Regions from separate parts of the Acidovorax sp. GW821-FHT10E04 genome, predicted to be linked through region 3. Evidence: predicted binding sites of a transcription regulator. Region 3 holds the regulator's gene; each other region holds the start of a gene.
What was found. Region 3 encodes HrcA, which represses chaperone genes, less so after heat shock. Its sites were predicted from a motif close to TTAGCACTCNNNNNNNNNGAGTGCTAA; they were not measured.
Positions count from the first base shown of each region.

Region 1: AC07OC_RS19100 (co-chaperone GroES) is a predicted target of HrcA. The motif match lies at 6,678-6,704, and genes of this name have one in related genera.
Region 2: rpoH (RNA polymerase sigma factor RpoH) is a predicted target of HrcA. The motif match lies at 4,384-4,410, and genes of this name have one in related genera.

Region 1 is NZ_JBWKMT010000006.1:19,903-30,435, reverse strand. It holds gene AC07OC_RS19135 (IPTL-CTERM sorting domain-containing protein) at 1-347, opposite strand, end outside; gene AC07OC_RS19130 (hypothetical protein) at 669-869, opposite strand; gene AC07OC_RS19125 (fumarylacetoacetate hydrolase family protein) at 874-1,896, opposite strand; gene AC07OC_RS19120 (cyclase family protein) at 1,893-2,726, opposite strand; gene AC07OC_RS19115 (tripartite tricarboxylate transporter substrate-binding protein) at 2,761-3,753, opposite strand; gene AC07OC_RS19110 (TetR/AcrR family transcriptional regulator) at 3,923-4,672, shown strand; gene AC07OC_RS19105 (porin) at 4,971-6,155, shown strand; gene AC07OC_RS19100 (co-chaperone GroES) at 6,794-7,084, shown strand; gene groL (chaperonin GroEL) at 7,182-8,834, shown strand; gene AC07OC_RS19090 (TonB-dependent siderophore receptor) at 9,117-10,533, opposite strand, start outside.
Region 2 is NZ_JBWKMT010000005.1:477,339-487,871, reverse strand. It holds gene AC07OC_RS18495 (hypothetical protein) at 1-1,320, opposite strand, end outside; gene AC07OC_RS18490 (glycosyltransferase) at 1,697-2,752, shown strand; gene AC07OC_RS18485 (hypothetical protein) at 2,752-3,357, shown strand; gene AC07OC_RS18480 (class I SAM-dependent methyltransferase) at 3,446-4,138, shown strand; gene rpoH (RNA polymerase sigma factor RpoH) at 4,441-5,382, shown strand; gene AC07OC_RS18470 (Bug family tripartite tricarboxylate transporter substrate binding protein) at 5,497-6,519, shown strand; gene AC07OC_RS18465 (Crp/Fnr family transcriptional regulator) at 6,645-7,373, shown strand; gene AC07OC_RS18460 (putative bifunctional diguanylate cyclase/phosphodiesterase) at 7,392-9,110, opposite strand; gene AC07OC_RS18455 (SCO family protein) at 9,493-10,110, opposite strand; gene cyoE (heme o synthase) at 10,119-10,533, opposite strand, start outside.
Region 3 is NZ_JBWKMT010000006.1:261,130-271,662, reverse strand. It holds gene rdgB (RdgB/HAM1 family non-canonical purine NTP pyrophosphatase) at 1-190, opposite strand, end outside; gene rph (ribonuclease PH) at 257-991, opposite strand; gene AC07OC_RS20310 (PP2C family protein-serine/threonine phosphatase) at 1,113-2,015, opposite strand; gene AC07OC_RS20305 (serine/threonine protein kinase) at 2,098-3,114, opposite strand; gene AC07OC_RS20300 (YicC/YloC family endoribonuclease) at 3,205-4,107, shown strand; gene gmk (guanylate kinase) at 4,144-4,764, shown strand; gene rpoZ (DNA-directed RNA polymerase subunit omega) at 4,780-4,983, shown strand; gene AC07OC_RS20285 (RelA/SpoT family protein) at 5,080-7,359, shown strand; gene greB (transcription elongation factor GreB) at 7,427-7,984, opposite strand; tRNA gene AC07OC_RS20275 (tRNA-Arg) at 8,064-8,140, opposite strand; tRNA gene AC07OC_RS20270 (tRNA-Ile) at 8,347-8,423, opposite strand; gene hrcA (heat-inducible transcriptional repressor HrcA) at 8,475-9,479, opposite strand; gene AC07OC_RS20260 (recombinase family protein) at 9,489-10,079, opposite strand; gene AC07OC_RS20255 (rolling circle replication-associated protein) at 10,303-10,533, opposite strand, start outside.

The sequences.
Region 1 (10,533 bases), 240 kb from region 3:
ATGCCCCCCGCCACCAGCACCTTGCCGCTGGGCAGCAACGTGGCGGTGTGGCCTTGGCGCGCCGCAGCCATGGCGCCCGTGGCCGCCCAGGCGCCGGTGGCAGGGTCGTACAGTTCGGCGCTGGCGGTGCGCGCGTTGCCTGCCACTTGCCCACCGGCCACCAGCACCTTGCCATTGGGCAGCACGGTGGTGCTATGGTCGCTGCGCGCGGCAGCCAGGCTGGCACCGCTGGCCCAGCCCACAGCCTGCGCCTGCGCGGCGCCCGCCTGGAGCAGCAGCCAGCCCCCCAGCAGCCAGGCCAGACACAAGGCGGCACGATGGCGCGCGGACAGCAGGTTTCTTGGCATGTTTTGACCTCCGGCGCTTATCCATTCAGCGCAAGCAGCTATTGTTTTGATAGTTCTTCAGCCATGCGCCTGCGCACAGGCGAGTGGTGCGCGCGATGCTGCCATCGCGCCGGGCCGTTGTCTGTCCTCAGAACTGATGACATCACACAGCTCACCACAATATGGGCGCGGCGCCCCGTCATGTGCATGATCACAGTCGTCACGAACCCGGGAGGGCAGTCAACGAGGTGCAAGCCACGGGAAGGCAACCAAGGAAAAGACAGAGGACAACCTTCGGTTCACGACGGCGCATGGTTCCTCTGGGTCGACACGCGCCGGTGCTCACACACCAAACCGGTCACTCGCACCGGTATCCCCGTCGGCAACGATCGAACGCCCGGTCTCGGCGGAGCAGTGGCCGTCGGTGCGGCTGCCCGTCGATTGACCGCTCAATACGAAGCCGTCGCTCAGGTTGTCGACGCGAATGACTTGGTACAGCCTCATGCCGTCGGCAATTGCTCTTGCCGAGAACGATTGGCGCACTGGTCTACCTAACCAATACAGCAGAGCTCTTTTGGGGACTCTCGTGAAAGGCCATGACAACCACTTGGTCCAACGCACCAAAAGGCCCCTCCGCCCCCTCGGGGTGAAGCGCTGTGATGCGTACCCGCTCCCTAAAGCGGAGGAAAGAGGTGTGCGGCGTCCCTTCAGCTAGGACCTCAACCATGCGGCGTTCGGCAATGCAGGACGAACCAACGTTGACATCTGTGTTGGACACAGTGCCCGAGCCGATGATGGTGCCGGCCGATAACTTGCGCGTGCGCGCCGCATGAGCAATCAACTGGCCAAAGTGAAAATGCATTTCACCGCCATGTGGGTGACCAAACCATTCGCCGTTGCGCTGCGTCTGCAGCCGCAGGTGCACGCGGCCGCCCTGCCACGCGGGGCCCAGTGCATCGGGCGTGACGGCGATAGGGGCAAACGCGGTGGAGGGCTTGGCCTGCAGAAAGCCGAAGCCGCTTTTGGCCTCGCGCGGGCCGAAGGCACGCAGGCTCCAGTCGTTGATGAGCACGATGAGGCGCACATGCTGCAGCGCCTCTTCAGCAGTGACGCCCATGGGGGTTTCGCTGAGCACCACGCCAAACTCGCCCTCGAAGTCGATCTGGTCGGCTTCGGACGGCAGGGCCACATCGTCGTGCGGGCCCAGAAAGTCGTCGGCTGCGCCCTGGTACATGAGCGGAATGGTCTCGAAGTCCGCCACCGGCGGCACCTTGAAGGCGCGCTCCATGAGATGGCCGTGGTTCAAGAACGCTGAACCATCGAGCCACTGCCAGGTGCGCGGCAGCGGCGCCAAACACTGGCGTGCATCGAAAGGCATGGTTCCCAGGGCGGCAGGCGCGTTCACGGTGCGGGCCAGGTCGTGCAACGCGGGTTCCACCCCACTCCAGCGTTCCAGCGCATCAAGCAGCGTGGGGGCCACGGGGCAGGCGTCGATGCAGCGGCGCGCGTCGTCCGACACGACCACCAGGCGACCATCGCGCTGGCCGTTTCGCAGGGTGGCGAGTTTCATGGCGTCACCCCGGCCGCAGGCTGCAGCGGCAGCACCGGGTCGAAGATGGCAACAGCCCGCGTCCATCCTGCCGAGGCGCCGCGCACCTTGACAGGAAAGCACGAGATGTAGAAGCCGCTAGCAGGCAGCGCCTCCAGGTTGTGCAGTTTTTCGAGGTGGCAGTAGCCAATGTCGCGCCCGGCCTTGTGGCCCTCCCAGATCAGCGATGCGTCGCCGCTTTCTGCATAGCGCTGCGCGGTGTAGGCAAAGGGGGCGTCCCAGCTCCAGGCGTCGGTGCCAGTCAGGCGCACGCCGCGCTCCAGCAGGTACATGGTGGCCTCGTAGCCCATGCCGCAGCCCGCCCGCGTGTAGCCGGGCGTGCCGTAGGCGCTGCCCGCGCGGGTGTTGACCACCACGATCTGCAACGGTTGCACCGTGTGGCCGATGCGGGCGAGTTCGGCCTCTACATCGGCGGCCTGCACCACGTAGCCGTCAGGCAGGTGGCGAAAGTCCAGTTTCACGCCGGGCTGAAAGCACCAGTTCAGATCCACCTCGTCGATGGACAGCGCGCGCTGGCCGCCGTCCATGGTGGACGCGAAGTGGTACGGCGCGTCCAGGTGGGTGCCGTTGTGGGTGTTGAGCTGCACATCCTCCACCGCCCACGACTCGCCGTCAGGCAGGTCTTCCTTCTGAAGACCCGGGAAGAACTGCGCCAGGTCCGCAAAGCTCATCTGGTGATCGATGTAATTGATGCGCGGGCCCAGGCCTGGGGGGTCGGAGACAACATCGTTTTCAAGGTGCATCGAGATATCGACGATGCGGCGCGCAGGTGTGGCGAGCGTGGTGGTCATGGCGGGGTCGGGTGGAAAGGTCGAAACAAGGCGATCAGGATTCGGCCGTGAAGCCGGTCTGCTTGATGAGGCCGCGCCACTGGTCGGCATCGGCCTTGAGCATCTGCGCCAGTTGGGCTGCGGTCGAAGACCGGACCTCCAGGCCGTACTGCTTGCCATAGTCCACGACCTCTGGGTGAACCAGCGCGCTTTGTAGCGCTTGCGACGCGCGCTTGACGGTATCGGCAGACGCCTTGCCGGGCAGGAAGAAGCCATACCACTCGCTGACCTTGAGGGGGTAACCCAGCTCCGTCAGCGTAGGCACCTGCGGCAGAAACGGCGAGCGCTTGGCACCTGCAATGGCCAGCACGCGCAATTTGCCGCCCTTGCTGTGCTGCAGGTAGTCGCCAATGGGCCCCCAGAACGCGGGGATCTGCCCGCCCAGCAGGTCTTGCATGCCGGGCACCGTGCCCCGGTAGGCGATGTGGCGCATGTCGATCTTGCTGAACTGGCCCAGCAGCACGCCCACCATGTGCGGCATGGAGCCTGCGCCGGGGCTGCCGTAGTTGGCGTTGTTGGGGTTGGCCTGCAGCCACGCAAGAAAGTCGGCCAGCGTTCGCACACTGTCAGGCACGCCGGGGCCCACCGCCAGGCCGTGGTCGAACATGGCGCCCAACGACACGGGCGCCACGTCATCGAGCGTGTAGCGCAGCTTGGGGTAGGTGTAGGGGTAGATGGACAGCATGGACGACGGGGTGATGAGCAGGCTGGTGCCGTCGGCCGGGCTGTCGCGCAGGTTGAGGATGCCGATCTGCCCGCCTGCGCCGGGCTTGTTGTCCACCATCACGGCACCGGCGTACTGTCCTCGCATGCGGTCACCCACCCGGCGGGCCAGCGCGTCGGCCGTGCCCCCGGCGGGAAATCCCGAGATGATGCGCGCCATGTCGGGCATGGCGTCCTTGCCGGCCTGCGCCCAGGCAGCGGGAGCAACGCCCAGGGTGGGCAACAGGGCGGCAGAGAGCTGGGTGAAGCGGCGGCGGGTGATCATGTTGTCTGTCTCCGGTAGGTATGGGTGGGTATGCAGCACAAGCCCCGCAAGCCCTGTGCGACAGGGCCTGCAGCGGGCGGCATGAAAAAATTATACGAACGTACAAACGCAGAATCACCAGGGTTTGTACGAGTGTTCAATGAATTTATACAAACGTATAAACCAGCCTATGCCCAAATCCACCCCCTCCAAAAAAGCAGCGGCTGCAGCGCACACAGCCTTGGCGGCCAAAGCACCACTACCGGCGCGCAAGCGCGCTGCCGCCCCCAGCGCCACTAGCGAAGAAGCGCTGGCCCCCAACCGCCAGGCCAACATCCTGCAGGCGGCCGAGCGGCTGTTTGCCACGCGCGGCTTTCACGGCGTCTCGATCCGCGACATTGCCGACGAGGCTGGCGTGCCGCTGGCACTGGTGGGCTATTACTACGGCCCCAAACTGTCGCTGTACCACGCCATCTTCCGCGCGCATGCGGGCTACATCGACGTGCGGCTCAAGTCGCTGGCCGATGCCCAGCAGAAGGCACCGCCCGGCCAGTTGCTGGAAGAGATCGTGAAAGCCTTTGTGCTGCCCGTGCTGGAAGTGGCCAGCCAGCCCGCAGGCCACCACTTTCTGCGCCTTTTGTCACGCGGCATGAACGACCACCTGGAAGAAGACGAGCCCATCATCCGCGAGCTGTTCGACCCGCTGGCCCATGCGTTCATCGACGCCATTGCAGCCGCCCTGCCCCAGGCCACGCGCAGCCAGGCCGCGTGGTGCTACCAGTTTGCGCTGGGCGCGCTGCTGCACCACGTGAACGACCAGCGCATCGAGCGCCTTTCGTACGGCCAGAACCAGCCCGGCGACGAGGCCACGGCTGGGCCGCTGCTGGTGCGTTTTATTGCGCAAGGCATGCGCGGCGCCTGTGAAGGCGCAGTGCACTGACGCCGAACCGCTGACACCCCGCCCCGATCACCAGCACTGCCGCGCGAGCGCCGCATGCCAGGCACAGCCACGCCCATTTTTATGGCCTCTGCCCACCGCTACCCCAGGTGGCTGGGGCCCTGCGCTGCCGCCCCACCCACGGCGTCGGCACGCCAGACCGGCGCACCCTAGCCGCCACGACCCGAGCGCACATAACGCGCTGACACCTTTCCCCCGTTGAACTGCCTCTTCGGAACAGCCCTGGCTGCGCCGTGGGCCGGTTCGCCCTTCGCTTGCCCCCTACCCATCGAAAGACACCATGAAACCTCGCACATCCCCCACGCCCCACCCCTCCCACCCTGGGGCCCGTCAGCCCTGGGCGCGCAGCCTGGGCACCGCAGCAGTCCTGTCTGCCGCCACGCTCGCCGCGCAGGCCCAACCCGCATCAGGCCCCGGCCTGCAGCTGTATGGTCTGGTCGATGCCGTTGTGGGCCGCTTTGCGGGTCCCGCTGCCGGCATCAATGCGCAGGACCGCGCCGTGACCAAGCTCGACGGTGGCGGCATGTCCACCAGCCACTGGGGCGTGCGCGGCACCGAAGACCTGGGCGGCGGGCTGTCGGCACAGTTTGAGCTATCGTCCTTTGTGCGCAACGACTCGGGCGCCACCGGCCGCAGCGACGCCTTGCCTGCGCCCGTGAACGTGGCGGCCGACCCCGTGTTCTCGCGCGCCGCCTGGGTGGGCGTGTCGCACCGCGACTGGGGCCGGGTGCGGCTGGGCAATGTCACGTCGTTGCTGTTCCTGAGCTCCATCACCTCCAACGCGTTCGGCGACTCCACCGTGCTCGGGCCGCTGAACCTGGTCACCTTCATCGGCAGCCCGCTCACAGGTGGCACGGCATGGGCCAACTCGGTGGTGTATGACAGCCCCAACGTCGCGGGCTTCAATGCCTCGGTGGCGCACGCCATCTCCGAAGGCCAAGGCGGCGGCAACAGCGCTGCGCGCCTGGCCTACGCCAAGGGCCCCTGGGCCGCATCGCTGGCGTGGCAGAGCGTGAAGAAGAACCCCGGCACTTTTGCCGACGGCACCTCACCCAACGACACACGCGCCTGGCAGCTGGCCGCGTCGTACGACTTCGAGGTGGTCAAGCTGTTTGCCCACCTGGGCCGCATCGACAACCGGGGCACGGCCGCTGCACCGCTCAACGTGGCATACCGCGTGTGGGATGTGAGCGCTGCCGTGCCCGTGGGCGCGGGCCGCGTGCTGGCGGGCTACGCGGTGCGCCGCACCAGCGACACCGTGGGCCCCGTGCCCGCCACGGTGGCGGGCGGCAATGTGGAGCGCAAGGTGTTCACCCTGGGGTATGACTACTTCCTGTCCAAGCGCACGGACCTGTATGCCATGGTGATGCGCGACAGCACCCAGACCCGCACGCTGCCTGCACCGCCCTCGGTGATCAGCGCACAGGGCACCAGCTTTGCAGTGGGGGTGCGCCACCGGTTCTGAGCGCACTTCACAACGGTTGTCTCCAAGTTTCAGGGCGCCTTCGGGTGCCCTTTTTTTCAGCGACAAGCGCGTTCACAGCATGCAACTTGAAGCATCTGCTAGCACAGAAAGATCTTGATAGCACGTTCCGGCCCGAGCCCGCTAATACTTGCGAGGACGAACGCAAACGACGGCTGTGCAGCGTTTGCTGTCGTTCGCAAAGCCTATTCCGAACGTCCGCTGTCGGCCAAGAAGCGGGCCTCCTGGACTGACAAAACCACTTCGCCCACCGAATCGGAGCGCAGCAGGTCTTTGGCTCTCAGCTCTGCGAGGATGAGACTGGGCAGTTATGACAGCATTTCCTCTGGCTGGGCTCGTATCCAGGCCTTCACTTTGTCCGGAGGCAGCGAAGAGTCAGTGATGAGGCCCGCAATTGCGGATGCGGTGATTCGGGACAGCCCGAACTCTACGAGCGACCTGCCGGTCTTCGTTGACAGCCGAAATGTGCGCGGCGTCTTGAAACCGCCACAAATGCCCGTATCATTAGCACTCACCACAGACGAGTGCTAACACCGCACCGCCTGCCGGAAATTTCGCAGCGCCTGGTCCCCCGGGTGCTGGTAAGTCAGCTTTTTTTCACTGAAAACAGGAGCAATGCAATGAACCTTCGCCCTCTGCACGATCGCGTGATCGTCAAGCGTATCGAAAGCGAAACCACGACCGCCTCCGGCATCGTGATCCCTGACAACGCCGCTGAAAAGCCCGATCAAGGTGAAGTGCTGGCCGTTGGCCCCGGCAAGAAGAACGACAAGGGCGAACTGATCGCCCTGAACGTGAAGGTCGGCGACCGCGTTCTGTTCGGCAAGTACTCGGGCCAGACCGTCAAGGTCAAGGGCGACGAACTGCTGGTCATGAAGGAAGACGACCTGTTCGCAGTCGTCGAGAAGTAATCCTTTCTCCTTCGGTTTACTCACTTTTTCATAGCTGCCAGCGCTTTACCAATAAGCGCTAGAAGCATTTTTGATTCAAATCTTGTAGGAGCCAAACATGGCAGCAAAAGACGTAGTTTTCGGCGGCGAAGCCCGCGCACGCATGGTTGAAGGCGTGAACATCCTGGCCAACGCGGTCAAGGTGACCCTGGGCCCCAAGGGCCGCAACGTGGTGCTGGAGCGCTCGTTCGGCGCCCCTACCGTGACCAAGGACGGTGTGTCCGTGGCCAAGGAAATCGAACTCAAGGACAAGCTGCAGAACATGGGCGCCCAGCTCGTGAAGGAAGTGGCCTCCAAGACCAGCGACAACGCTGGTGACGGCACCACCACCGCGACCGTGCTGGCACAAGCCATCGTGCGCGAAGGTTTCAAGTACGTGGCCGCTGGGATCAACCCGATGGACCTCAAGCGCGGTATCGACAAGGCCGTGACGGCCCTGGTCGCCGAGCTGAAGAAGGCTTCCAAGCCCACGACCACCTCCAAGGAAATCGCCCAGGTGGGCTCGATCTCCGCCAACTCCGACGAAACCATCGGCAAGCTGATCGCTGACGCCATGGACAAGGTCGGCAAGGAAGGCGTGATCACCGTGGAAGACGGCAAGTCCCTCGACTCCGAACTGGACGTCGTGGAAGGCATGCAATTCGACCGCGGCTACCTGTCGCCCTACTTCATCAACAACCCAGAAAAGCAATCCGCCATTCTGGACAACCCCTTCGTGCTGCTGTTCGACAAGAAGATCAGCAACATCCGCGACCTGCTGCCCACGCTGGAGCAAGTGGCCAAGGCCGGCCGTCCGCTGCTGATCATTGCCGAAGAAGTCGAAGGCGAAGCCCTGGCTACCTTGGTCGTGAACACGATCCGCGGCATCCTGAAGGTCGTGGCTGTGAAGGCACCTGGCTTCGGCGACCGCCGCAAGGCCATGCTGGAAGACATCGCCATCCTGACGGGCGGCAAGGTCATCGCTGAAGAAGTGGGCCTGACCCTCGAGAAGGTGACCCTGGCCGACCTGGGCCAGGCCAAGCGCATCGAAGTGGGCAAGGAAAACACCATCATCATCGACGGCGCCGGTGCTGCGGGTGACATCGAAGCCCGCGTCAAGCAAGTGCGCGTGCAGATCGAGGAAGCCACGTCCGACTACGACCGCGAAAAGCTGCAAGAACGCGTGGCCAAGCTGGCTGGCGGCGTGGCCGTGATCAAGGTCGGCGCTGCCACCGAAGTCGAAATGAAGGAAAAGAAGGCCCGCGTGGAAGACGCGCTGCACGCAACGCGCGCAGCTGTGGAAGAAGGCGTTGTGGCCGGTGGTGGCGTGGCCCTGCTGCGTGCCAAGCAAGCCGTGGGTGACTCGATCAAGGGTGACAACGCTGACCAGGAAGCCGGTATCAAGCTGGTGCTCAAGGCCATCGAAGCGCCCCTGCGCGAAATCGTGAACAACGCCGGCGGCGAAGCCTCGGTGGTGGTGAACGCTGTGTTGGCCGGCAAGGGCAACTACGGCTTCAACGCTTCGAACGACACGTACGGCGACATGCTCGAGCTGGGCATTCTGGACCCCACGAAGGTCACCCGCACGGCCCTGCAGAACGCTGCCTCCGTGGCGTCGCTGCTGCTGACGACCGAAGCCATGGTTGCAGAAGCACCCAAGGACGAGGCCGGTGCCGGCGGCGGCATGCCCGACATGGGCGGCATGGGTGGCATGGGCGGCATGGGCATGTAATGGCCGGCCGCTCCGGGTGGAACCCAGGTTCTGCCCGGTAGCCCACAAAAAACCCCGCAGGTCGCAAGACCTGCGGGGTTTTTTACTTGGACCACGTGAAGCACGTCGTGGCACGGGCCGCTCTTTCGACATTTGTATCGCGATTCACTGCACCGCGCCAACCCAGAGCAAAGGGCCCGGCCTTCGCATGGGCACTGTCCCGTGCCAGTGCCGCCGTGCAAGGGCCGCCCCGCCGCATGGGCGGCGTCCCCCTCGGGGAAGACGCGAAGCGGCTCAGGGGGGTTAAAACCTATACGTCGCGCTCAGCACCACGTTGCGGCGCGTGGCCCACCAGCAGTCACCGCGCGACAGGCAGGTGCTCATGTACTTCTTGTCGGCGAGGTTGCTGATGTTGAGGGCATAGCGCCAGTCCTGGGTGTCGTAGGCCAGCAGCGCATCGACCACCCCGGCGGACGGAACCTCGGGGCCGGTGCCGTCGCGGAACGACGACAGCCAGCGGTAGCCCGCGCCCGCCGAGAAGCCGCGCACACCGCCGATGGAAAAGCGATACACGCCCCACACGGCGGCCTGGTGGCGGGGAAGCCCTTCCAGCAGGGGATCGACGTCCGTGTAGTTGTAATGGGCCGTCAGGTCGAAGGCCGTGGCCACGCGGGCCTTGTACTCCAGCTCCAGGCCCTTGTTGCGGGTCTGGCCCACCTGCAGCGAGTTGTCGGGGTTGGTCGGGTCGGCCACCTTCTGGTTCTTTTCCTTGAGGTCGTACACCGCCGCCGTGAATTGCGTGGAGCTGCCCGCGGGCGCGTACTTCACCCCCACCTCGATCTGCTCGCCCTGCAGCGGCTTGAAGCGCTGGCCATAGGCGTTGGTGCCGCTCACGGGGCTGAAGGACTCTGCGTAGCTGATGTAGGGCGTCCAGCCCCCGGCCAGCTGGTACATCACGCCCAGGCGCTTGGTGGTGTCGCTCGTGCGGTCATCCGTCTGGCCCGCCAGGCCGTTCACGGCGCGGTCGTGGCGCAGGCCGGCGATGAAGATCCACGGGCCCCACTTCATCTGGTCCTGCACATACAGGCCGCTTTGGCGCTGCACGTTCTCGGGCCTGGCGATGAGCGTGGGGTTCAGGCGGTGGCCGTACACCGGCGCATAGGCGTCGATGGGCGTGTTGTAGGCATCGTCCGCCTCGTTCTTGTTCTCGGTCTGCCGGTTCCAGTCCACGCCCAGCAGCAGCTGGTGGCTCAGCGCGCCGGTGGTGAGGTTGCCCTGCAGGTGGGTGTCGACCGCGGCCATGCGCGTGCGCGTGATGTTCTTGCCGTAGATGCGGCCCGTCAGGCGCTGGTTCACGGGGTCCCAGCCGAACCCGCCGGGGACCGTGAAGAAATCGGCGTAGTGGTAACCACCGCGGTTCTCGTTGCGCGCCAGGCGCAGGTTCTGGCGCACCGTCCAGGCATCGTTGAAACGGTGCTCGAACAGGTAGCCGATGGATTCGCGGTCGCTGTCGTAGTAGTCGCCGGGCTCGCCGATGAAGCGGTTGATGGGCAGCATGCCATTGGGGTTGGGCAGCAGCGTGCCCGACCAGGGCAGGAACTGCGCCGTGCTGCCCGTGCGGTCCTGCTGCCAATGGGCCTGCAGGGTGAGCGACGTGGCGGCATTGGGCCGCCAGGCAAGCGAGGGCGCGATCAGGCGCCGGTCGTTCTGCACGTAATCG
Region 2 (10,533 bases), on a different contig from region 3:
CCGCTGGCTGGCATCCTGCGGAGGATGGGCACTGAGGTATTCCGAGTGGGCGCTGCCGGTGTACCCAAAGGCCCCGATTGCCGAACTGGCGACGGCAAACAGGCCGAGCGCCACAAACACTCTCCGCGCATTGACCCCCAAACCCTCGACGACAGGGGGCAACATCCAAAACAGGATCGGCAGCAGATCGGTCAGAAACCGGGGGCCCCAGCTGACACCGGAACTCCAGTTCACCGCGGCATAGAAAACAACTTGCAGCACAACCACTCCCGCCAGCAACAGCGACAGCAAACGCAAAGACGGTTGACGGGCCTGATGAAGGAAGCCAGGCAGAGCAAAAAGCAGGAACGGAGAGAATACGAACAACCCCTGCACCGGGCTGAACAAAAGTCCACCCACGCCCTTGAGGGTATTCAGCAGAGAGATGTCAAGTTTTTGCCCTTGCAGGGCCAAGCCATAGCCGCCGATCCAATTACCTACCACCCCCAAGTTGTAGGCCAACGTTGCCACCACGGGAACGACAGCACCCACGACAAAGAATTTGAAATTTCCCCGATCTTTGAGAAGCGCATGGATTGCAAAGCCTGCAGCAAGAATGGCATCGGGTTGCCTGTTGCAAGCCAACAGGGCACACAGCAGGCCCGTCACGGCTGCGCACGAACGCGTGCGTCGTGGCAAGACGGATAGCCACAGCAACCCGATCACCAGCAACTGGCCGATGCCATGCATCCACAATGCCTGGCTGCTGATGACCCACGTGGATGTACCCCATCCAAACAACAGTGCCAGCCAAGCGGCCGTCTTGGTGTCGGATTGCCGCCGAAGCAGCAAGAACATCAAGGCGACACTGATACTGGCGATGAGCGAGGCGGCAAGCTTTTCCATGATGCGGCCTACGCGCTCTACGCGCTGCACCGCCCAATCGGTGGCATTCAGGTACAGGACCGCAGGTAGATAAAGCGGCGCGGCCAGTACGGGCGTTACCGGAGGATACATCGAGACCAGGTGGCCATCAGCGGTCCTGAGCATCCACCAAGCCTCACCGATCTGGCCTGGCTTCTGTGGAGGACGAAGACCTTGGGCCACATGCAGCGCAACGGGATCAAGGGTCAAGGTGCCATGCTTCCAGATCGACAGCGGCAAGTACCGGGCTGCGTAAGTGTCTGCGGCTCCGATCGTTCGCAAGTTGATGTTGAATATCAGCAAGCCGGCGCAAAAAAGCAGCAACGCCACCACCCCATCTCTGCCCAAGCGCAACCAAAGGCCAGGCTTGGGGGGCGTTCGCTCAAAAGTTGCCAAATGGCGCATATCTAGGTTCATCGTCTTGTCAGAAACGCATTGGCGTGCATGGCTTCGCCCCGAGGAGTGGCCCGCACTGACAGCATCAATCCCGGCGGACACCAGGCAAGCCTCGTGAAAATCAGGGCACCACGACATGCCAACGGGACGTAGACGCTTGGGCAAGCGACTTCAGTGTAACAATCTGCAGCGTGCATAACGGGAAAATGGGCTCCCATGCCGGTGGCTGAACGTTGCAATCATCATGATGAGCGCACTCGAACTGCTATTTTTCGACGATCGGTCCCCATGAAAAAAAGGAGCCGAAGGAGATCCTAATTACCGGTGCAAAAATGGCTCTCGCTCGTACACAACTGTATGGAAATGCCGCTCGTTTTTCTCCGTCGAGCCTGCTCGTATGTCTGAACTGTGTCCCAATCTCGTTGTCCTCATGCCCGTCTATGAAGACCGGGAAGCATGTTCGCTCCTGTTGCAGCACTTGGACGAGCATGTTCACAGCCCGTATTCTGTAGTGATCGTGGACGACGGGTCCCGCCGCTATCCGTTTGAATTCGAGCGGGGGGTGCATTCCCACATGGATGGACATCTATTGCGTCTGCACGACAATTTCGGCCATCAAATAGCCATTTCGGTGGGTTTGCGGTTCATAGCAGAGCATATACACGATGATCAATTGGTGGTGATCATGGACTCTGACGGAGAAGATCTGCCCGAAGCCATCGAGAGGTTGATTGCAGGGCTAGAAGACGCGTCTGATGTCGCCGTCGCGTCAAGGGGCAGCCGCAACGAAGGAAGGCTCTTCCGACTTCTTTATGTGGGCTACAAAGTCCTTTTCCTCTGTTTGACAGGCAGGCGCATGAACTTCGGCAACTTCATGCTGCTGCGCGGATCCGCTGTCAAACGGCTCTGCACCATGCCCACGCTGGCGAGGCACATTGCCGCAACAGTGCTCGTGTCGGAGCTGCGGGTACAACGCATCCGCGTGGATCGTGGACACAGATACGCGGGCCGCTCCAAGATGAATCTCCCGCGACTGGTGCAGCATGGCATTGCCTCGTTCTCGGTCTTTGCAATCGTGGCAAGGCGCCGACTCGCCGTGGCCACGGCTGTATTCGGGGGGCTGGCGATAGGATGCGGCCTAGCCTTCGGCACGTTCATCGTCGGACTGGATCAAGGAAACTTCTCGCTAGGGGTTGCAACGGCGACCGCAATCTTCATTGCAGCATGTGCGGCTGCCGCGTCGTTAAATATTGCCTCACATCTGGCAAAACACCACGGGCCTTTAAAGGCTCTCATCCAATTCGAAAAATCGTCCAAGATACCGGTCGAGACAATTGACGATATCCCCCCGGTGTTCCACCAACAGGAATACGGTCTCCCCCAATCGATGGCCGATCCAGGTTCAATTGCCAAAGGTACCCAGCCTTCTTTTCCGCAGCAACTCCCAGTCTGATGCGTCGATTCATTCTGTCAATGTCGGGGGTTTTACTGTATATAGTGATCGCAGTGATTACTTATTGGCTTTACATTCACTCGATCAAAGTTGATGTCGTGCTATATGCCGCAATCTGGGCTTGTTGCTTGGCCCTTCTGGTTTATGCCGCAATTATATTGGCACTACCATTTTCCAGCCAATTCAGCTCACTCGAGAAGGCACAGAATATTTCAATCTGCGCACTGATAGGCTATGCAATGGCCTTGACATTCCCAACAGTCATTGATCGCTCACTGTCATTTTATATTCTTGAAAAACTCCAACAGCGTGGTGGTGGCATTCAACATCAACACCTGGATTTGGTTTTTCGTGAAGAGTATTTTCGCGAGCACCGCCTGATGGATGTTCGGATTACCGAGCAAATGCAGTCTGGCACCGTTTTTATTGATGAAACAAATTGCCTACGGCTCACTTCACGCGGGGAACACCTGGCAAGCTTCAGTCGTTTTTTTCGCTCTAATTTTCTTCCCCCGCAGAGGCTTATTTCCGGAACCTACTCAAAGGACCTCATCGATCCTTTTGCGCACAAGACCGCAATACCCCGCTATCTTTGTGAGAAATGAATTGAGCAGACAAGCTTCAAACAAGCACATGACCGAAAATTTTTACCTAATTAATCTGGTGACTTGTGGCATTTTACGGGAGTAAATTTTGAATATTGAAAAAGCGAAGCAACTGGTCGCTTCTGTGAAGCACTGGCATCATGCTTTTGAAATCTATCCAGGTCTTTTCACACCTGGAACCTATGATCCACGTTTTCTGCTCAATGACATTTCCTTCCCCCCAGATCTTCGAGGTCAGCGGGTACTTGACATCGGCCCTTCAGACGGATTTTTCTCTCTCGCAGCTCACAGACTGGGTGCTGAAGTTGTCGCCATTGACTATCGGAGCAAAGATGCCCATGGATTTGGAGTGATGGAAGAAATCTCGGGGCGAGATTTCCAATACCACCGTGCCAATGTCTATGACCTTAATGTCAAAGAGCTAGGGACATTTGATCACGTACTTTTTCTCGGTGTCCTGTACCATTTACCAGATATGGTGAAGGCACTTGGAATTGTTCGATCCCTTTGCCACGGGGTGATGTACCTCGAAAGCCATGCGGCGAATGATCTACCCACGAACGAAGCCCAGGCTCGCTATTACCGCAGCAATACCCTTGCGGCAGATATCACCAATTTTTGGTCGCCCAATCCCGCATGCATACATGATATGGCGTTTGATAGCGCCTTTGATCTCGTCTCTCATAGAACATGGAGCGACCGTTACTTCGGCCGTTTCACGATCAATGAGGAACCGGTGCGCAAACGAAAGCTCCAACTGGGCTACGGGCTGCTCCAATAGTCTCGACCGCTCGCCGAAGTCATCCGCACATCCACCTCATGAAAGACCAAAAAGGTTGTTCACCTTCACCTGCTCCTCAGTACGGGCAGGCGCGGGTTTTGGCGGTCCTTGACATTCCTGGACTGGGTTCATCGCAAGCCCAGGGGGATTGACGCCACCATTACTGTCGATGTGACAGAAATCGGCAACCACGACCGTCGAGAAAGGTGCCTCCCACCCCGAACAACCGGAGGGGAACTCCGGGCTTAGCACTCACTCATAGAGAGTGCTAACATCATGGCTTAGAGGAAAGGATTCCCGGAATGAACATTCAATCTGGAACCGCGACGACGACTTTGGCGCCCACCAACCCCTGGGCGCTGGTGCCCCCGCTGGGCAATCTGGATGCCTACATTTCCGCTGTCAACCGCCTGCCGCTGCTCACCCACGAAGAAGAGCAGACGTACGCACGCCAGCTCAAGGACCACAACGACCTGGACGCCGCCGGACGGCTGGTGATGTCGCACCTGCGCCTCGTGGTGTCGATTGCGCGCCAGTACCTGGGCTACGGCCTGCCGCATGGCGACCTGATCCAGGAAGGCAACGTCGGCCTGATGAAGGCCGTGAAGCGTTTCGACCCCGACCAGGGCGTGCGCCTCGTGAGCTATGCCATGCACTGGATCAAGGCCGAGATCCACGAATACATCCTGAAGAACTGGCGCATGGTCAAGGTCGCGACGACCAAGGCCCAGCGCAAGCTGTTCTTCAACCTGCGCTCGATGAAGCAGGGTTTCAAGGCCGATGCTTCCGCCGCGGATGCCGCGACGCACCGGGACACGCTGTCCGAGCAGGAAATCGACACCGTGGCCGCGCAGCTCAACGTGAAGCGTGAAGAAGTCATCGAGATGGAAACCCGCATGTCCGGTGGTGACGTGCTGCTCGACCCTGCACCTTCGGACGATGGCGAACAGGCGTTTGGCCCCATTGCCTTCCTAGCCGATGCCTCGCATGAGCCCACCGCCATGATCGAATCACGCCAGCGCGATGCGCTCGCCACCGATGGCATCGCCACGGCGCTGGACAGCCTGGACGCGCGCAGCCGCCGCATCGTGGAAGAGCGCTGGCTCAAGGTCAACGACGACGGCACGGGCGGCATGACGCTGCATGAACTGGCCGCGGTCTATGGCGTGAGCGCCGAGCGCATCCGCCAGATCGAGGTGGCCGCCATGAAGAAGATGAAGAAGGCGCTGGCCGAGTACGCCTGAATGCCCGCGGGGGCGCGTTAATATCCCGCTTCTGCAGAAGTTGCCTCGAGGGGCCCCAGTTCTGGGGCCCCTTGTCGTTATGGCCCCGAACTTTTTTTGGAGGAGACCCACCCCATGTCACGCCCCGTTTCCCGCCGCGCATCGCTGCTGATCGCCCTGGCCGCCGCATCCCCCTGGGCACTCGCCCAGAACACCGCCAGGCCTTCGGCCCCCGCCGCGGCCGCGCAGGCCTGGCCGAACAAGCCGCTGAAGATCATCGTGGGCTTTCCGGCCGGCACCTCGCCCGACCTCACCGCGCGCGCTTTCTCGGAACCCCTGTCCAAGGCCCTGGGCCAGCCGGTGATCGTGGAAAACAAGGTGGGGGCAGGCGGCAACATCGGCGCCGACGCGGTGGCCAAGGCGCGTGATGACCACACCATCGGCCTGATGATCAACGGCAACATGACCATCGCCAAGATGATCAACCCTGCCGTGCCCTACGATCCGCTCAAGGACCTGGCGCCGCTCAGCCTCATCGGCACGTCGCCCCTGGTGCTGACCGCGCCCGTCACGCAGCCGGGCGTACCCGCCAACAGCGACGCGCGCGACTTCTTCGTGGCGGCGCGCAACGGCGGCGACAAATGGAGCTATGGCACACCAGGCGTGGGCACCGTGGGCCACATCGGCACCGAGCTGCTGAAGTCGCGCAGCAACATCAACCCCGTGCACGTCCCGTATCCGGGCTACCCGCAAGTCGCCAATGCCATGCTGGGCGGCCAGCTGCAGATGGCGCTGCTGCCCCCGGCGCTCGCCCAGGCCCAGGTGCGCGCCGGCAAGCTGCGCGCCATCGGCGTCACCTCGGCGGGCCGCAGCCCGCTGGCACCCGACATCCCGAGCCTGTCGGAAGCCGGTATCCGGGGCTTCAACCTGGAAATCTGGAATGCGTTTGCCGCGCCGGCCACGATGCCCAAGCCACTGCAGGCCAAGCTGGCCGCCGTGATCAGCGAGATCGCCCGCAGCGAAGACATGCGCAACAAGCTCTTTCAGCAGGGATGGCAGGTGGCAGGCACCTCGCCCGAGGGGCTGGCCAACCGCATCAAGGCCGACACCAGCCTGCTGGGCGGCGTGATTGCGATGCGCGGGATCAAGGCGGAGTAGAGTCCCACAGGCCATCGGCGGGCGGCATACATTTTGTTGCAGCGCGCCATGAACCCGGGTAAGGTCCATGGATCCTGCCCGGGTTTTTTGTTCCGGGCCCTGCCGCCCCGGAACCCCACGCCCGCATGCCCCATCGCCGTACCACCCCATCCCTGCCTTCCGGTGGCGGGTGCTGCCTCTGCGCAGGACAGCAGCAGTGCCTGCTGGGCCGGCAAGACGAAAAACGGCGCGCTGGCTGGAAGCCCCTTCTGGTGGAGCGTCCGGTGCGCAAGGGCGAGCTGCTGTTGCGGCAGGGGCAATCGGGGCAGAAGACGTTCAAGATCGTCAAGACCGGCATCGTCGTGGTGCTGTGCAGCGGCGAGGACGGCGTGGAGCGGCCGATCGGCCTGTTCGGCGCCGGGCAGCCCCTGGGCTCGACGGCGCTCGTGCAGGAACCGGCCGCCGTGTCCTGCCGGGCGCTGACCGCGGGGCGCATCTGCGAGGTGCCCGTGGAAGCGGTCCTCCAGCAGGGGCTGCTGGATTCCGAGTTGCTGCGGGGGCTTGCGCAAAGCTACGCCCACACGAACGCCCGCCTGGCCGACTGGGCACGCATCGCCCGCATCCGTGGGGTGACGGGGCAGCTGGCGGCCACCCTGCTCCAGCTGGCCAACCTGCAGCGCAGCTCCCTGGTGCGGCTGCCCAGCCACCAGGTGCTGGCCGATCTTCTCTCCACCACCCGGGAAACCATTGCGCGCACGCTGCGCCAGCTCGCGCTGCGCCATGGGCTGGTGCGCCGCGACCGCTGGCACTGTGAAATCCAGCGCGATGTCCTGATCGGGCTGGCGGGCGGCCCGGCGCAACAAGCCGGCACCTAGCCTCCGCGCGCGCAGCCCTTACAGAACGGCGGAATCCTCGCTCGCCCGTTGCGCCAGCAGAAGCTGCGCGACGTGGGCTGGCGCCACCGCCCGGGAGTACAGCCACCCCTGGTAGGCATCGCAGCCGTACTGCGCCAGCAGGCCCAGCTGTTCCGCAGTTTCGACCCCTTCGGCCACGACGTGCAAGCCCAGTGTCTTGGCCAGCACGATGATGGCCTGCACGAGGACCGCATCGCCGTTGCTGTGCAGCAGAGGGTGGATGAACTCGCGATCGATCTTGATCCGGGAGACCGGCAAGTGCTTCAGGTACGCCAGGGATGAATGGCCCGTGCCGAAGTCGTCCAGGGCGATGCACACGCCCAGCGCCTGCAGGCGGCACAGCACATCGCGGGCCTGCGCGGGGTCCGCCATGGCCTCGGATTCGGTCACCTCGATCTCCAGCAGGTCGGGCCGCGCGCCATGAAGGGCCAGGCTGCGTTCGATCTGCTCCACCAGGTCGGTCTGGCGCAGCTGCTGCGCGGACAGGTTGATCGCCACGCGCAGCGGCAGGCCCGCCCGGTCCCATTCGGCGATCTGCTGGCACGCCGTGCCGATCACCCACGCACCCACGGCAAGGATCAGGCCCGTCGCCTCCGCCACGGGAATGAAACGGGCCGGGGGAACCTCGCCCAGCTGGGGATCGGTCCACCGCAGCAACGCCTCCACCGCCTGGATGCGGCCGCTGCCCACCTCCACCTGCGGCTGGTAGTGCAGATGGAGCCCGCCGTAGGCCAGGGCCAGCTTGAGGCGCTCGTGCAGTTGCAGCTTCTCCGCCATGCGGGCGCCCAGCGGCGGCTCGTAGAACGCGTAGTTCGCGCGGCCGGACTCCTTGGCGTGGTACATCGCCATGTCGGCATAGCGCATGAGAGTGGGCGCATCCTGCGCGTCCCGCGGGTACACGGCAATTCCCAGGCTCGCGCCGAAATCGAGTTCAAAGCCATGCATCTGAAAGGGCTGGCACAGCGCCGCGAGGACCTGGGCGGCCACCTGTTCCACGTCGCGGACCTGCGCGATCTGCGGCAGCAGCACGGTGAATTCGTCCCCGCCCAGCCGTGCCAGCGTATCGTCGCCGCGCAGGACACTCTTGAGCCTGCGCGCCACTTCCACAAGCACCCGGTCCCCCGCGGCGTGTCCATAGCCGTCGTTGACGGCCTTGAAGTCGTCCAGGTCCAGCACCAGCAGCGCAAAGGAATGGCCGCCAAGCGCCGCTTCGGCAATGGCCTGCTCCAGCCGCTGGCCGAACTGCCAGCGGTTGACCAGGCCGGTCAGGGTGTCGTGCGTGGCCTGGAAGTGCATCTGGGCCTGCAGCCTGCGCACCTCCGAGATGTCGCGCACGAAGGCCACGGCCGTGCCGCCCTGCGCGTCGGTGTAGCCCAGGGCGATATCCACCGGCACGGACCGGCCGTCCTTGCGGGCGATCCACAGATCCCGCCCCATCCCCATGGGCCGGCGCGACGGCGACTGGAAGTAGCTGTCCAGATGGCGTCCATGCGCTTCCCGCAAGGCGGGCTGCAGCAGGAGGCTGACGGGGCTGCCGCACAGCTCATCGGCCGCATAGCCGGAGATGGACTCCATGGCCGCGTTGGCCATGACGATGCGGCCGCCGCGGTCCACCAGCAGGATGCCATCGGGGGCCGCGTTCGTGGCGGCCAGGATCAGCGCGCCCTCGTCGGCCGGTGAAAGGGGTGCCGCGGCCATCACCCCAGGTCCTTCTTCATCCTTCATCGCGTCGGGCCCGGCCAGGCCCGTCCCCGCCGCCCCGCCACAATGGCAGGCGGTTGCGCCGGGTGGCGTCTACGTACAAGCGCATCGATGCCAGATTCCTTTGAAAAATGGATGTCACCAGAGCACCTTGCCGCGCACGGGGGCAAGGCGCATCGCATGGAGCCATCCGCCAGCGGCGGCACAGGCCCTGGGGCCACTCTAGAGAATCACGCGGGCATTGGCATCCAGATGGCCCCGACCAGGGCCTGCAACTTGCCGCGAATGTGACGTATGTCGCGTTCCTGCCCCCCGGCGTGAGGCAAATCCACGACAAAAAGCCGGAGCAGGCGCCAGCAGCGCCCGGCGGCACATCCGGTCAGCCTGCTTCCGCCAGCAGCGCCTTCACGTCGGACGCCAGGGCCTGCGCTCCGCTGCCATAGCGGTTGTAGACGCGCAAGCGCCCTGCCGGGTCATAGACATAGCTGCCCGCCGAATGGTCCATGGTGTAGCTGGTGGGTGTCTTGCCGTCGACCTTCTTGTAGTAGATCTTGAAGTCCTTGGCGACGGCTGCCAGCTGCTCGGGCGAGCCGTACAGCGCCAGGAAGCTGGGGTCGAAGTTGGCCATGTAGGCCTTGAGCACCTCCGGCGTGTCGCGCTCGGGATCCACCGTCACGAAGATGCCCTGCAGGCGGTCGCCGTCCTTGCCCAGCATCTTCTTGACCTCGGCCAGCTCCTGCATGGAAGTGGGACACACGTCGGGACATTGCGTGAAGCCGAAGAAGACCACCACCACCTTGCCCGCGAAGTCCTTGATGTGGCGCGCCTGGCCGTTGTGGTCGGTCAAGGGGATGTCGCGGGCATAGTCCGCGCCGGTGATGTCCACGCCGCGAAACTCTGCCTTTTTCTCGGAACAGGCACTGAAAATGCCCGCAGCGCTTATGGACAAAGCGGCAAAAGCTATCGTTTTAAGAGCACTTCTTTTGAGCATGGGCATGGTCGGGTTCACAGCACGTAATGGTCCACCAGGAGGGCTGCAAACAGAGCGCTCAGGTGAATGAGGGAAAAGCGGAAGGTCTTGCGCGCCAGCGCGTCCGAGTAGTTGCGCCACAGCGCGAAGCCGTAGCCGCAAAAGCCTGCGCTCAGCACCACGGCGGCGGCCAGGTAGATCCACGAACTCATGCCGTAGACGAAGGGCATCAGGCAGCCCGCGAACAGGATCAGGGTGTACAGGAATACCTGCAGGCGGGTGAACTCGTTGCCATGCGTCACCGGCAGCATGGGCAGGCCGGACTTGCGGTAGTCCTCCACCCGGTACAGGGCCAGCGCCCAGAAGTGGGGAGGCGTCCACAGGAAGATGATGAGGAACAGGATGAGCGCTTCCGGTCCCACATCGTTCGTCATGGCCGCCCAGCCCAGC
Region 3 (10,533 bases):
CAGGCAGGCCCGTGTGCGCCGAGGCGAAGCGGGCCTTGGCCAGGGCGTTCTCGACAAAGGTGCGAAAAGGCTCTTCGGCCTCGCCCACGCCGAGATCGGCCTGGCGCACCAGTTCCACGCCCAGCGGCTCGAACATGGCCTGCAGCTCCGCCAGCTTGCCGCGGTTGTTGGATGCGAGAACAATTTTCATAGGTAAAAATGGCCTCTGGCGCTTATCTATCAAGCGCTAGCAGCTATCAATAAATGAGTATTCCTGTCATGGGGTTTCCAGAAGCGACCGCTGCTGCAGCTGCACCAGCTCTGCAATGCCCTTTTCCGCCAGCGCCAGCAGCTGGTCCATCTCCGCGCGGGTAAAGGCCACGCCCTCGGCCGTGCCCTGCACTTCCACGAAATGGCCAGCGCCGGTCATCACGATGTTCATGTCGGTGTCGCAGTCCACGTCTTCGACGTACTCCAGGTCGAGCAGCGGCGTGCCCTGAACCATGCCCACCGAAATGGCGGCCACGGGCTGCACCAGCGGCGACTGGGCGATCTTGCCGCTGGCAAGCAGCTGGTTGACCGCGTCCTGCGCCGCCACCCAGGCGCCGGTGATGGCCGCGGTGCGCGTGCCGCCGTCGGCCTGGATCACGTCGCAGTCGAGCTGGAGAGTGCGCTCTCCCAGCAGCTTCAGGTCGAACACGGCGCGCAGCGAGCGGCCGATGAGACGCTGGATCTCCTGCGTGCGGCCATTTTGCTTGCCCCGCGCGGCCTCGCGGTCGTTGCGGGTGTGGGTGGCGCGCGGCAGCATGCCGTACTCGGCCGTCACCCAGCCTTCTCCGCTGCCCCGCTTGTGGGGCGGCACCCGCTCCTCCACCGACGCGGTGCACAGCACCTTGGTGTTGCCAAATTCGATGAGCACCGAGCCCTCGGCATGCATGGTGTAGTGGCGGGTGATGCGCACGGTGCGCAACTGGTCGGCGGCGCGGCCGCCGGTACGGACAAAGGGTGTCATGGTGTGGGTGGCTCGTAAAAAAACACAAGGCGGAGGAGTGAAGGACCTGCGTGCAGGGACACACTCCCGCGCCCCAAAAACTCAGGCCGCCAGATCCATCGGCGCCTGGCCGGCCGGGAACTCACGCCTTGCGGGCGGCAGAGCGGCGTATGGCTTCGTTGATTTCGGCGATGGACCGCTCAATGGCGGCGTCGTCCAGGTCATCCACCAGCCCGTCGAGCGGGCCCGCCTGGATGGTGGACGCAAACACGTCGTCGCTGATGCTGTCTGTCGAGACGCCCTGGGTGGACTCGAACGCGTCGGGGGTTTCCCATTCCATCGCCACCACCGTGACGTTGTCGCTGCTGTCGCCCGCCTTGCGCAGGGCATCCTCCACCAGCTCGGGCACCGCGTGCGACACCGCATTGCGGGCGAGCTGCTTGGCGATTTCCTCGTCGCTGAGCGTGCCCCACAGGCCGTCCGAGCACAGCAGGATGCGGTCGCCCTGCTCCAGGTACACCGGGCCCGTGATGTCGTAGATGGGTTTGGTCGGCGAGCCCAGGCAGGTGAACAGCACATTGCGGTTGATGCGCTCGAGCCCCGGCGGGGGCGAATTGCGCAGCTCCATGTACGAATGGTCGCGCGTGCGGGTGAGCAGGTCGCCGTCGCGCACCATGTACAGGCGCGAATCGCCGCAGTGGATCCAGGTGGCCGTGCCAGCCTGCAGCACGGCCGCCACCAGCGTGGTGCGGGGCGTGTCGAGCATGCCCTTGTCGGTGGCATAGCGCAGGATCTGGTGGTGCGCGGCCAGCAGTGCGCCCGAAAGAAATTCCTGCACGTCCTTGAGCTGGGGCTTGGCCTGGCGCTGGAACAGCGCCGAGATGGTCTGCAGCGCGATCTGCGCGGCCACTTCACCTTCGGGGTGGCCGCCCATGCCGTCGGCCAGCACGAACAGGCCCGATTCGCGCGTGTAGCAATAGCCCATGCGGTCTTCGTTCTTCTCGCGGCCGCCACGGCGGCTGATCTGGAAAACCGAGAACTTCATAGTGACCCACGCAAACAAGGATGCACCACGGCATCGTTAATGAACAGGCGCCCCGCCCCAACCCGCTTCGCGTGGGTCGTTTTCATTTGGGTTTGGCTCCGATACCGGTGGCTTCACCCACCTTTTGCACGTTCTTCTTGGTGTCGGACACCAGGGTGTCCAGTTGCAGGCGCATCTTCTCGGCCACCGTGAGCTTGGTGTAGCGGCGCTCGCCCTCGCGGCTGAGCTCTTTTTGCAGCGCGAACACCGACTGCGGGCGCGACAGCGGGTCCAGCGCCATGCACCACTCCACCACCTCGATGAGGTTGTCGGAGTACACGCCGCGCAGTTTGGTCAGCGCCAGCGACAGGCGGTCTTTTTCGATGCGCTGGGGCGCCTCGTTGGGAGGAAAGCCCTGCATGCAGGCGTAGATGCAGGCACCGATGGCATAGATGTCGGTCCACGGGCCCATGGACGAGTCGCGCCGGTACATCTCGGGCGCGGCAAAGCCGGGCGTGTACATGGGGCGGATGAAGTTGCCCTCCTTGGACAGCACCTCGCGCGCGGCGCCGAAGTCGATCATCACGGCCTTGTTGTCGTCGGTGATGAAGATGTTGGCCGGCTTGATGTCGAGGTGCAGCATCTTGTGCTGGTGCACGATGCGCAGGCCGCGCAGCACCTCGTCGAACAGAGAGCGGATGGTCGACTCGCGGAACACCTTCTGCGTCTTGAGGTCACGCGCGGTGATGATGAAGTCCTGCAGGGTCGCGCCCTCCAGGTAGTTCATCACCATGTAGACGGTTTCGTTCTCGCGAAAGAAATTGAGCACGCTCACCACGGAGGCGTGCGAGATCTGGGCCAGCGAGCGCCCTTCTTCAAAAAAGCTCTTGAGCCCCAGGCGGTAGAGCGAGAGTTTCTCGGACGGCACCTTGGGCAGCAATTCGCCAGGCGCGCGCGTCGCCAGGGACGACGGAAGGTATTCCTTGATGGCGACCTGCTGTCCTTCGCTGTCCGTGGCGAGGTAGACCACGCCAAAGCCCCCGGAGGACACCCTGCGAACCACGCGGTATCCACCAATGGCGGTGTCGGGCGGCAAGGGAGCCGGCTTGATTTTTGACATATTTTGCGAAGATGACTCGGGGGTAGAGCGGAACCCGGATAATCGCCGGATCGCAAGCAACCATCAAAAAGTCCAATGCCAGTTTACAGCATGACCGGATACGCCAGCGCACAGCACGGCGCGTCCGCCACTGGCGCAGAAACCGAGGCCCGCGCGTCCCAATCGCGCAGGCTGGGGCTGGAAATCCGGTCGGTCAACAGCCGCTTCCTGGACCTGTCGTTCCGCCTGCCCGATGAACTGCGCGCCATGGAGCCCGCGCTGCGCAGCCTGCTGACCGCCCGGCTCAAGCGGGGCAAGGTCGAGGTCCGGGCCGCCCTGGAGAACGAGGAAAGCAACACCCTGCAGGATCCGCCCGCGCGGCTGCTGCAGCGGCTCAACTCGCTGCAAGACTCCGTCAAGGCATGGCTGCCCACTGCCGCCCCCCTCACGGTGGCCGATGCCCTGCGCCTGTGCGCCAACGCCCCGTCGGGCTCCGAGGACTGGAGCGAAGCCGTGCCCGCCCTCGCGGAAGAAGCGCTGACCGCGCTCATGGCCGCCCGCGAGCGGGAGGGCAAGCGCCTGGCCACCATGCTTCTGGACAGGGTCAAGCAGCTGCGCGCCCTGGCGGAACAGGCCGTCCCCATGGTGCCCCTGTTGGTCGAGCAGCAGCGGCTGCGCTTCATGGAGCGCTGGAAGGAGGCCATGGCCCTGACCGATGGCGCCACCCTGCCCGAGGCCGCCCGCGACCGCGCCCTGACAGAAGCCACCGCCTTTGCCATCCGTATCGACGTGGCCGAGGAAATCACCCGGCTGGACTCCCACCTGGACGAAATCGAACGCCTGCTCAAGAAGGGCGGCGAAGTGGGCAAGCGGCTGGACTTCCTGATCCAGGAACTGCACCGCGAGGCCAATACGCTGGGCTCCAAGTCTGCCGCGCTTGACCTCACACGCATCAGCGTGGACATGAAAGTGCTGATCGAGCAGATGCGCGAGCAAGTGCAAAATATCGAGTAATACTCATTTTTTGATAGCGCGCAGCGCACATCAACTATGGACTACCCCGGAAATCTCATCGTAGTTGCAGCCCCCAGCGGGGCTGGCAAATCCAGCCTCGTCAAGGCCCTGCTGGAGCTGGACTCCCACGTCCACCTGTCCATCTCCCACACCACCCGCGCGCCACGCGGCCAGGAAAAACACGGCCGCGACTATTACTTCGCCTCGCAGTCCGAATTCGACGCCATGGTGGAGGGCAATGCCTTCGTGGAGTGGGCGCATGTGCACGGCAACCGCTACGGCACCTCCAAGAAAGCCATCGAGGAGCGGATTGCCCAGGGCTCGGACGTGATCCTGGAGATCGATTTCCAGGGCGCCCTGCAGATCAAGCAGGCATTTGCCAACGCCATCCTGGTGTTCATCCTGCCTCCCAGCTGGGAAGAACTGCGCTCGCGCCTGGAACGGCGGGGCGAAGACTCTCCCGATGTCATCGAAGTCCGCCTCAAGAACGCGGCCATCGAGATGGCGCAAGTCAGCAAATTCGACTTCGTTATAATCAATGAGTTGTTTGAGCGCGCGCTTTTCGACCTGAAAGCCGTAGTTCACGCCCAGCGACTCAAGTACGCCGCCCAGCGCCGCGCCCGTGCTGACACCTTCCAGTCGCTCAATATCACCTGAATCCGGAGTAAACCGATGGCACGCATCACCGTAGAAGACTGTCTGGAAAAGATCCCCAACCGCTTCCAGCTCGTGTTGGCCGCCACGTACCGTGCCCGCATGCTGAGCCAAGGCCACGCCCCCCGCATCGAAAGCCGCAACAAGCCCGCCGTGACTGCCTTGCGCGAAATCGCCGAAGGCAAGGTTGGCCTGGAAATGCTCAAGAAGGTTCCTGGTTGAGCATTTTCCCGGGCGAAGTCCCTAAAGAGCACCGCGGCAGCGGTGCTTTTTTTTGCCCAGAAGTCGTCTGATGCGCTCCCGCGCTACATTTAAGGCATGAACGCGGTGCTCAACTCACCTTCTGCAACGCAGCCCCGGTTTGGCGAATCGCCAACGGCGGGCACCCTTTCGGCAGCCGCAGCGGCCGCCAATGCCGCTGCGGCCAGCTTTGCCGCGCTGACGGACAGCCTGGACTACCTGGACGCCGGCAGCATCGAGCAGGTGCGCCAGGCCTACCGGTTCGCGGACGAGGCCCATCTGGGCCAGTTGCGCAACAGCGGCGAGCCCTACATCACCCACCCCATCGCCGTGGCGGCCCAGTGCGCCACCTGGAAGCTCGATGCACAGGCGCTGATGGCGGCCCTGCTCCACGATGCCATGGAAGATTGCGGCGTCACCAAGGCCGACCTGATCGACCGCTTTGGGGCCCCCGTGGCCGAGCTGGTGGACGGCCTGACCAAGCTCGACAAGCTGCAGTTCAACACCCGCGAGGAAAACCAGGCGGAGTCCTTCCGCAAGATGCTGCTGGCGATGGCGCGCGACGTGCGGGTCATCCTGATCAAGCTGGCGGACCGCACCCACAACATGCGCACGCTGTCCGACATGCCGCGCAGCAAATGGGGCCGCATCTCATCCGAAACGCTGGAGATCTACGCCCCCATCGCCCACCGCCTGGGGCTCAACCAGACCTACCGTGAATTGCAGGACCTGGCATTCCGGCATCTGCATCCGTGGCGGTATGCCACGCTGTCCAAGGCCGTCAACAAATCGCGCAACCGCCGGCGCGACCTGGTGCAGAAGGTGCAGGCCGAGGTGGATACCGCCTTCTCGAAAATCGGCATGAAGGTTCGCCTGGCCGGCCGGGAAAAGACCTTGTACGCCATCTACCAGAAGATGGACCTCAAGCACCTGAGCTTTGCCCAGGTCACGGACATCTACGGCTTCCGGGTGATCGTGCCCACGGTAACGGACTGCTACACCGCATTGGGCGTGCTGCACCAGATGTACAAGCCCGTGCCCGGCAAGTTCAAGGACCACATTGCGATCGCCAAGCTCAACGGCTACCAGTCGCTGCACACCACCCTTGTCGGCCCTTCGGGCGTGAACATCGAGTTCCAGATGCGCACGGACGAAATGCACGTGATCGCCGAGGCCGGCGTGGCGGCGCATTGGCTGTACAAGGCACAGGATGGCGACGGCACGTCTGCCGAACGCCTGGGCACCAAATGGCTGCAATCGCTGCTCGACATCCAGAACGAAACCCGCGATGCCGCCGAGTTCTGGGACCACGTGAAGGTGGACCTGTTCCCCGACGCCGTGTACGTGTTCACCCCCAAGAGCCAGATCATGGCCCTGCCCCGCGGCGCGACGGTGGTGGACTTTGCCTACGCCATCCACAGCAACGTGGGCGACCGCACCACCGCCGCCAAGATCAACAACGAGCAGGTGCCGCTGCGCACCGAGCTCAAGAACGGCGACGTGGTGGAAATCATCACCGCGCCCGTCTCCACCCCCAATCCGGCCTGGCTGGGCTTTGTGCGCACCGGCCGGGCGCGCTCCAAGATCCGGCACTATCTGAAAACCCTGGCGCAGACCGAATCGGAAGGGCTGGGGGAAAAGCTGCTGACACAGGCCATCCGCGCCGAAGGCCTTGAACAACTGCCACCGCTGGACGCGGAAACCCAGCCGATGTGGGAGAAGCTGCTGCGCTTCACCGGCAACCGCACCCGCAGCGAACTGATGACGGACCTGGGCCTTGGCAAGCGCATCGCCAGCATCGTCGCAAAACGGCTCATGGTGCTGATGTCCGAGCATGGCCACCGCCCCGACGCGCTGCTCATGACCCGCGAGCGCTATACCTCGCATGAAACGCTGTCCCAGGGGGCCGTCACGCTCGACGGCAGCGAAAACGCGTCGGTGCAATACGCCACCTGCTGCAGGCCCGTGCCCGGCGACAGCATCGTCGGCTATCTCGGCCGGGGCGAAGGGCTGGTCGTCCACAACGTGCACTGCACGGTGGCCAAGCGCCTGCAGCACAAGGACAGCGAACGCTTCATCGCGGTGGATTGGTCCGACGAGCCCACCCGCATGTTTGAAACAGGGGTCGTGGTCACCGTCACCAACGGCAAGGGTGTCCTGGCCCGCGTGGCCGCGGAACTGGCAAATTCAGAAGCGGATATCACCCATGTCGACATGGATGACGAGGCCGCGCTCGACACCACCGACCTGCGGTTTATCGTTGCCGTGCGCGACCAGGCACACCTGGAACTGGCGCTGAAAAACCTGCGCCGCACCCAGGCAGTCATTCGCGCCGCCAGGATCACGCCACAGGCGTAGGAAATCCAGCTGGCCTGGAGGCCCCACCAGCCACTCGGCTTCGGCTGCGTTGCTGCGCGGTTGGCTGCTACCCGGCTCGCGGCGGGTATCTCACCTCCACCACCTCCAGATTGCGGACACCGCCCGGCGTGGGCAGTTGCACCTCATCACCGACACGGGCCTTGAGCAATGCGCGGGCGACCGGAGAAATCCAGCTCACCTGCGACTCGTGGCTGTCCGCCTCATCGATGCCCATGATGGTGATGGTGCGCTCCACGGCCTCATCATCCACATAGGTCACCGTGGCCCCGAAAAACACCTGGTCACTTCCAGCGTGAAGGCTGGGGTCCACCACTTCAGCAATTTCCAGCCGCTGGGTCAGGAACCGGATGCGCCGGTCGATTTCGCGCAAACGCTTCTTGCCATACAGGTAGTCGCCGTTTTCGGAGCGATCGCCGTTGCTGGCGGCCCAATGCACGACGTCCACGATCTTGGGACGCTCGTTGTCGATCAGGTCAAGCAGCTCATCCCGCAGGCGGGCATAGCCAGCGGGAGTGATGTAGTTCTTGCCACCCGCAGGCAGCGGAGGCAGCGCCAATTCATCTTCGTCGCCACCGTCGGTTTCTTTGGTAAAAGCCTTGCTCATAGCCACATCTCCCGATCAGCGCAAAGCGCTCTGGACAAATGAAAAAGCCTGCAATCTTTCGATTGCAGGCTTTAAACATTGGTGCGGCTGGCAGGAATCGAACCCACGACCCCTTGGTTCGTAGCCAAGTACTCTATCCAGCTGAGCTACAGCCGCTAAGCTTTGAATTATAGCATGATTTCTTGGCGACCCTTGAAATCAGATTTTTCTGCTTGTTCCTGCCTTGAAGGCAAGCTCAATCAGACACTCAATTCAACGCAAGCCAGGATTGTAATGCACTCCAGAGACTCCAAAGAGAAAAGGAGTGCACTGCGACAAGAAAAATGGCTGCAATCGCGATGATCGCCCGTGCAAGCGACGGGTGGTAGGGCGTGTTGGACTTGAACCAACGACCAAAGGATTATGAGTCCTCTGCTCTAACCAACTGAGCTAACGCCCCAAGCCATGCTCCAGCGCCATACAACGGGGCAAGCGCCGTATTGTAGGGGCTTTACTTGCGATGGCTGAGTGCGTTGGACACGAGCTTGGACGTGATGTCCACGATCTGGATCATCCGGTCATAGGGCATGCGCGTAGGGCCGATCACACCCAGCGTGCCCACGACCTTGCCGTCCACTTCGTACGGCGAACTGACAATGGACAGCTCTTCAAATGGCACCACATGGCTTTCGCCGCCGATGTAGATACGCACACCTTCCGCCTGGCTGGAGATATCCAGCAACCGCAGTATCTGGGTCTTTTGCTCGAACAGATCGAAGGCCCGCCGCAGGTTTCCCATGTCGCTGGAAAAATCGCTGACAGCCAGCAGGTTGCGCTCGCCCGAAATAACAACCTCGTCCTGCGCCTCCGACAGGGCCTCGGAACCCACGTTGACGGCCGCCTGCATGAGGGAGGCGATCTCGCCGCGCAGCACATCCACTTCGGACTTCAGGCGCTCGCGCACCTGCTCCATCGCGAGCCCCGCGTAGTGCGCGTTGAGGAAGTTGGAGGCTTCAATGAGCTGCGATTGCGAGTAGTCCGCCTCGGTGAAGATGACGCGGTTCTGAACGTCCCCCTCGGGAGAAACGATGATGACCAGAAACCGGCGCTCGGAAAGCCTCAGGAATTCGATGTGGCGAAATACCGAAGTGCGCCGTGGCGCCATGACCACCCCGACGAACTGCGAGAGGTTTGACAACAACTGCGCCGCGTTCGCAATCACCTTCTGGGGCTGCTCCGGCGCAAGCTGTGGAGGTGTCAGCGGATCCCTTTGCACCGTCAGCATGGTGTCTACAAAGAGCCGGTAGCCACGTGCCGTGGGAATGCGGCCTGCCGAAGTGTGGGGGCTTGCAATCAGCCCCAGTTCCTCCAGATCCGCCATGACATTGCGGATGGTGGCTGGCGAGAGATCGAGCCCCGACGCGCGCGACAAGGTCCTCGATCCAACGGGCTGGCCATCGGCGATATAGCGCTCGACCAGCGCTTTGAGCAACAACTTGGCACGGTCATCGAGCATGGAATGATTTTAATGGTGTAACGAACGAGAAGCCCATCGGCCACGGCCCTCGAATCTATGGATTGTGTCGCGTAAACACGCGACGGAAACACCCCAGATCGAGGCCAGTTCCCCCTGCGTATAGACGCCTGAACGCCACATGTCAACGATGGACAGCACATCGGCATCGCTGATGCTACGCGCCCTACCCCAGCTCTTACCCCGAGCACGAGCGGCAGCCTGACCAGCCATCACACGTTCGCGGATCATGGACCGCTCAAGCTGTGCGTCAGCGCCCAAAACCTGAAACGTAAACTCACCGAAGGGACTTGTAGTGTCCAGAGGCTCAGTGAGACTCCGAATCATGGCTCCTCCAGCCCTAAGCCTAGACTGAATCGCCAGCAAGTCAGACAAACTACGGGCCACACGATCCAGCTTCCAAACGACCAGCGTATCACCCCTGCCCAGAGAACCGAGAGCAACTTGCAACTGGGGCCGGGGCCCTACTCCAGACCCAGACTCAACGTAAACACGTTGAACCCCATGCAGCGACAAAGCATCGCGCTGCAGAGCCGTATCCTGATCCTGCGTGGACACACGCGCATAACCGATTAAAGCCATTCAATCCCCCCAGATAAGACCTTGCGAACGCCAGTCCCGGTTTGTAAGCGCAAACCTCAAAAGGGACCGCACCACGACCGCTTTACTACAGCCGTACTGACAGGCTAAATCGTCCAGTGTTTTACCAATCGGTAAATTTACGGACACATCCAGACGCACATGGCGGGACCGATGGTCAGCCACACGTACGGCAGAGGTGTTACCGGTAACGGCACTCTGTTTTTCAGCAGACAGGGTCATGGTGCCCCCCACTGTCTGGACCGCCCTCAAACGCGAAATAGAACCAGTCCCCCCACCGGCTCATGTGCATGGTGTCCACACGACCCGAGAGGTAGCACAGCGCTGCGTTTTTCATGGCATCACCGATGCTCTCGAACTCACCCAGATCAATGGGCGCGGGCAAAGTCACATCGCCGAATTTGGTCCAGCGGTTCGACCACTTCTCCCCATCCTC